DNA from 2 places in the Lysinibacillus sp. NPDC056232 genome. Region 1 is predicted to be linked to the other one. Evidence: riboswitches for the same ligand, from Rfam matches in the RefSeq annotation. Region 1 holds a riboswitch; the other holds the start of a gene.
The links. Region 1 has a riboswitch for preQ1 ahead of ACFCYJ_RS16435 (QueT transporter family protein). Riboswitches for the same ligand answer to the same signal wherever they lie in the genome.
Positions count from the first base shown of each region.

Region 2: another riboswitch for preQ1. It lies ahead of queC (7-cyano-7-deazaguanine synthase QueC); the one in region 1 lies ahead of ACFCYJ_RS16435 (QueT transporter family protein).

Region 1 is NZ_JBHJTF010000022.1:56,284-59,470, reverse strand. Features, by position in the region: gene ACFCYJ_RS16445 (MerR family transcriptional regulator) at 1-409, shown strand, start outside; gene ACFCYJ_RS16440 (CPBP family intramembrane glutamic endopeptidase) at 406-1,137, shown strand; gene ACFCYJ_RS16435 (QueT transporter family protein) at 1,340-1,822, opposite strand; PreQ1 riboswitch class I at 1,829-1,873, opposite strand; gene ACFCYJ_RS16430 (DUF1259 domain-containing protein) at 2,165-2,560, opposite strand; gene ACFCYJ_RS16425 (hypothetical protein) at 2,643-2,897, opposite strand; gene ACFCYJ_RS16420 (ABC transporter ATP-binding protein) at 3,138-3,187, shown strand, end outside.
Region 2 is NZ_JBHJTF010000002.1:3,585-6,771, forward strand. Features, by position in the region: gene speD (adenosylmethionine decarboxylase) at 1-127, shown strand, start outside; gene speE (polyamine aminopropyltransferase) at 127-981, shown strand; PreQ1 riboswitch class I at 1,209-1,255, shown strand; gene queC (7-cyano-7-deazaguanine synthase QueC) at 1,607-2,266, shown strand; gene queD (6-carboxytetrahydropterin synthase QueD) at 2,270-2,743, shown strand; gene queE (7-carboxy-7-deazaguanine synthase QueE) at 2,736-3,187, shown strand, end outside.

The sequences.
Region 1 (3,187 bases):
TCAATCAAATCAGGTAATCGAACCAGAGATATTTATTGCATTAATTCAAAATAATTTACATATGGAATCTCAGCAGCGATGGTTAAAGGGTTATTTACCAATTGAAATTGTAGATGAGAGTTATGATGTATCAAATGGTCACAACGTTCGTTATGATGCACACTTAATAAACATTATAAATCAATTAAAAATAGCTTATAAGAACCAATTTACGGATATCGAAGTACATACTATTCTCGAAGAACTTTTTTCTCAATTACCACAATTATTTAATTGGTTACTAACAGAACCAAAACTTATGGAGATACAGTTGGATAGCATGTTATTTTCGTCACCATTTAGTAAACAAGAAGAAAAATGGCTAATTGAAAAAATAGAGACCATGCTAAAGGAGCATAAAACAAAATGAACATACTATTATGGGGATTCATTGGGTTTACTCTTTTATATGAGCCAATTATAGGTTATTGGTTATATCAAAGATTTAAAATACGTGTTCCGACTAATCCCGCAAGCAGGATACACTATTATAAGATTGTTATGTTAGGTTTGTGGTTACCAACATTTATTATTTTAATAGTAGTGGCAAATTCTGAACTTACTTTAGAAGAACTACGCGTAATAATGCCGAGTATTAACACAAAAGCATTAGGACCAATTGCTACATATATTGTCATAGGGGTAGCTCTATTATGTAGTATATTGCTTTTATATTACGCGATTGGATATTTTATAAGTGATAATGTTAAAAATAAGATGATATTAATGAAACAAAAACAAATGAAGCAAATAGCGTTTACTGAGTTACTACCTGTTACAAAGAAAGACAAAGTCATTTGGAATCAAGTAGCATGGACAGCAGGGGTCACAGAAGAAATTATTTATCGTGGATTCCTTATATTTGCATTTAACATACTATTTCCAGAATGGTCAATTTGGTTCGTTCTATTGTGTACTTCAATAATTTTTGGTCTTGCGCATACATATCAGAGTTTATCTGGTGTCATTCGGACAACCATTTTTGGCTTTGTGTTCGGGATGCTTGCAGTCGCATTGAACTCCATTATACCTCTAATACTTCTTCATGCTTTGATTGATTATGTTGGAAAATTAGGAGATGAGAATGAAAAGGATTAAAATAACATATTATTTTCTTTCTGACTATTCATTGCAACGCTCTTTTTGCTAGGTAATAAAACTTTATTTACATGAAAAATATTCGAATTTAAACATAAGCTATGTTATTGATTTTTCCTCTTCAATTGAACACAACAAAAAAGAGGAACGGTGAACCAACCGTCCCTCTTTTTATTAAATACGGCTCGATAAGATCCGTCAGTTAAATTAAATTTTTGAAGTTTAAGCGTTTATTCAATGCATACATAATCGGTGCACCGACCGCTAAGACAACAAATTCACCTGCAGCAACAGTTAACCATGTCCAGAAGAATGGTAATTCTAATGCTAAGTTCAATTCAAAAGCAATGATGAACATTGTGCAAGTAAATAAAAATGTATTGATGACTAAACGTGCCCAAATATTTTTGACAAATTTACAAATAAGAATGAACAATCCAAGAGTAATCATTGAATGGCCTACACCGAAAACTAAATCGTAGATGCCGAGTGGTGAAAAGAGGTTAGAGATAAATACACCAATAATGATCCCGACGGCAAAGCGCGGATTAAATGCAACTAAATGATTAAACATTTCAGATATTCGGAACTGCACCTCTGTAAAGCCAAATGGTGCAACTAGTAATGTAATAGCAATGTAGAGCGCTGCGATAATGCCACTCGTTGCTAAAAATTTTATTTTCATATTCATTTCTCCTTAGTTTTTTTACGTGGGATGGTTACGAACCACGTGAAGCAAATGCAATCATATCAATGTTCATGCTTATTTGTAAATAGCGTTGAGTAAAAAAAGCGCAGAAATTCATAGTACTAACGGTAATATTTAGCTCTTGTTCGTTGCTCATTAATTAGATAGGTGTGTGTTTGACCAGGATTCGAATTTTGAATCCATAAGAAGGGGGCTTGTACCCTTGCTTCTTTACATATGGAATGAAATTGGACTATAGATGAGAAACAACCACTTAAGGAGAGTCCAGCCATATCAAAAAAGAACTGTTCTAAGCAGTTCTTTTAACAAGTGTAGTTATCAGTAGTTTTTTAAAACGCTAAATGCTTGAGCAAATTTTTGGGCAAAGGTTAATGGAGGCTCTATTGATTGAAAATGGACGTACAAAATAGTTGGGTCCGTATATATCCAATGATTATGAATAGCACTTATAATTAAATTATTTTCTGCAAGTACTTTAACAAATGGCTGTAATTCTTCTTGGAGTACTACAACTTCACCTAAGTTAAGTGCATTTCCATATATATCAAGCGATTCGAATGTTATCCCAGCATGAAGTGCACTACGACTTGGGCGACCTTGAATTTTCACATGAAGATTTCGATGAAGTTTTACTGAGCATACGCCATGTTCCACAGAAGCTTTTCCATTGGCAATCTGTGCAAATTTCGTACACATATTTTGAAAGCTTTGCATTTTAGACACCTCTACTTTTTATATTAATAATGAGGATGTCTTGGCGTGAAAGTAGTACATATAACGGGTTTCTGATTTGAAATTACTCATCTAAAATATTTTTAATTTCTTCTATTTCCAAAATTAAATCGTCTACTTGTTGCTTGAATTCATCTGTATATTCTAATTCCTCATCCAATTCTTTTGTATACTCTAAGGCATTTAAGGCAAAATCCAAAGCAAATGCAAATAGACTGTCACATAGATTAGAAATGATTGTGTCAATATCCCCAACATTTGCATTTTGATTCTCTTGTGAATAAGAAGGTTGATTTGAATTGGTTTCATTATTGTTCATGATATTCCTCCTTTTTGAGAACAGCACTAGTCTCATTTGCATCATATGCTTTAAATGTAAAAAAGGAGACTGAAAAGGAATATTGTTGTAGAAAAATTTAGTCGCATCTAACCAGATGTGGCTTTTTACTATGCATGATTGAACGGAGCATTTTGGTTATTGACAAATTAATTAATCAATAATATCGTTTATTTATTAATTGATTAATTAATTAATAAACGAAATGTTTGGAGGTCTAACATGTTAAGAGTAGAAAATTTGGTTAAAAGTTATCAAAATGGTCGTGAATT
Region 2 (3,187 bases), on a different contig from region 1:
ACTGCAAGCGAAAAAGACAGAATCATTTGAAGTACCTCGTGGAATGGCAGATAAAATTCGCCAATTCGCAGAACAAGAAATTGATACAATTCTAGTGAAACAAGAAGTATTAGAGGACGTGATTTAATGAAATGGTATACAGAACAATGGAGCAATCACTGTAAATTTTCAATCGGTTACAATGAAGAAATTCATAGTGAGCAATCTCCGTTCCAAAAAATCGATTTTTATAAAAGTGAAGAGTTTGGTACTTTCTTCACTTTAGATGGATTGATGATGGTCAATGAAAAAGATGAGTTCGTTTATCACGATATGATTACGCACCCAGCATTCGCTACTAACCCAGATATAAAAAAGGTATTAATTATTGGTGGTGGTGATGGTGGTACGGCTCGTGAAGTACTACGTTACAAATCAGTAGAAAAAGTAGTAATGGTTGAAATCGATGAGTTAGTATTCCGTTTAAGCCAGAAATACCTTCCAATTACAGCTGCTGGTGTCGAAGAGGATCCACGTATGGAAATGATTTTCGATGATGGCTTAGCTTACGTTCAAAACGCAGTTGATCAATCATTCGATTTAATATTAGTAGATTCTACTGATCCAATTTCAGTCGGTGAAGGTTTATTTACAACAGCTTTCTATAAAGAATGTTACCGTGTATTAAACGAAAAAGGGATTTTAATTAACCAACACGAATCACCATACTTCGTGGAGTATGCAGAAAACATGCGTAAAGCACATAAAAAAATTAAAGGTATTTTCCCAATCGCAAGCGTATATCAATTCCATATGCCAACATATCCATCGGGACACTGGCTATTCGGATTTGCTTCAAAAGTATTACATCCAATTAAAGATATTCAAGTAGATGCTTGGGACAAATTTGCTCTAAAAACGAACTATTACAATACAGATTTACACGTTGGTGCATTCGCACTTCCTACATTTGTGAAAGAGGCACTTGATCGTGATGAATAAACCAATAAATGTTGGTTATTAAAGTTGACTTTGCGTTATTCCTTTCGACGGAACAACTAGTTTTCGACCAAGAACTCGCTTTGCAATGCAAGTAATTCGTCCGGATTGGGCAGTATAACAGTGGTTTTTCCAGAGAAGCATTTATGGGAAGATTTTATAAAAAAAATCAATTTGACGTTTTGTACTATTTTTTGTATTATATTGAAGAAAAGAGTGCCCGGACTAGAACGGGAGAGGTTCATAGCTGATACCCTCTATAAAAAACTATGGAAACATGACAATATGCCATGTCCATATCGGACGTGGCTTTTTTTTATGTTTTTACTTATGTTTTAATAGAACGATTGGTGATGCCTCTCTTGAAAAGTGTTGGGAAACATTTTACAAGGAGGTTTTTTTATGTCTTGCCGAAGCCATGAAGAAGGACTGACGCATTAAAGTACACAATATTCATATGTCGTTTAATGAACCACGATCTTAATCCAGAAAAAATTGATTATCGATCAATGAGGAATTGAATAGTTCAATCAAGAAAGAGGTATTTAGCTACCCTCTAAAAAAAACTAAGAAGAAGCAGCACTTTTTCTTAGAGTGCTGTTTTTTCGATAAAAGGGAGTTTTTATAGATGAAGCAGGGAAAAGCAATTGTTGTATTTAGTGGAGGTCAGGACAGTACAACCTGTTTGTTCTGGGCAAAAGAACGTTTTAAAGAAGTTGAGGCAGTAACTTTTGATTATGGTCAAAGGCATCGTTTTGAAATTGAATGTGCGAAGATGATAGCAGAGGAGCTCGGTGTCAAGCATCACATTCTTGATATGTCACTCCTGAATCAGCTTGCTCCGAATGCATTGACACGACAAGACATAAAGGTAGAAGACGGAGAAAATGGTGAGCTTCCATCGACTTTTGTACCTGGCCGAAATCTTCTCTTTCTTTCATTTGCGGGCGTTTTAGCGAGCCAAGTAGGAGCTAAGCATATTGTAACTGGCGTTTGTGAAACAGATTTTAGCGGATATCCGGATTGCCGAGATGTTTTTATTAAATCCTTAAATGTAACGTTAAATTTATCGATGGATGATTCCTTTGTGATTGATACACCGTTGATGTGGCTGAATAAGGCACAGACATGGGAGCTTGCTGATCAGTTTGGGGCACTTGAATTTATTCGAGAAAGAACGCTGACTTGCTATAACGGTGTAATAGCAGATGGCTGTGGTGAATGCCCGGCATGTCATCTTCGAAAAAAAGGGCTTGATGAGTATTTGAGTTACAGGAAGGAGTCTTAAGGCATGTCAGATTTTAGAATCGTCGATAAGCTCCAAAAAATAGATGTAGATATTCAAAGAAATCAATTGAACTATCATGCAAAACGTGTTCTCGTAAGCAAAGAATTTACCTTCGATGCTGCTCATCATTTACATAATTATGAGGGGAAATGTAAAAACTTGCATGGTCATACGTATCGCGTAGTTTTAGCATTAAGTGGATACACAGATGAACGCGGTTTGATGATTGATTTTGGCGATATAAAAGGAATTTGGAAAGAAAAAATAGAGATTCATTTGGATCACCGTTATTTAAATGAAACGCTCCCACCCATGAATACGACGGCAGAGAACATTGTTGTTTGGATTTACGAAAAGATGGCTGCGGCCTTGCTTGATGAACAAAGATATAACGGTGCGCGTGTAGAGTTTATCCGGCTATATGAAACTCCGACAAGCTATGCAGAAGCGAGACGGGAGTGGATAGAAGTTGAGTAAGATACCTGTTATCGAGATTTTTGGACCGACGATTCAAGGTGAGGGAATGGTAGTTGGCCAAAAGACCATGTTTGTGAGAACTGCTGGCTGTGATTATTCCTGTTCTTGGTGTGATTCATCGTTTACGTGGGATGGCAGCGGAAAGCATCTTATTGTCCAAATGACAGCGGAAGAGATTTGGTCGGAGTTGAAACGTCTTGGAGGCAGTGGCTTTTCATTTGTCACGATTTCAGGTGGCAATCCTGCACTTATCCGAAATTTGGAGGAGTTCATTGCAATTTTAAAAGAAAATGACATAAAGGTCGGGGTGGAAACACAAGGAAGTAGGTGGCAAAAATGGATGTATGAGATAGATGAACTGACAATCTCACCAAAGCCACCTAGCTCTGGTATGACAACAGACTATTCGGTGCTCTCTGATATCTTCGAAAAACTTAAAAATCG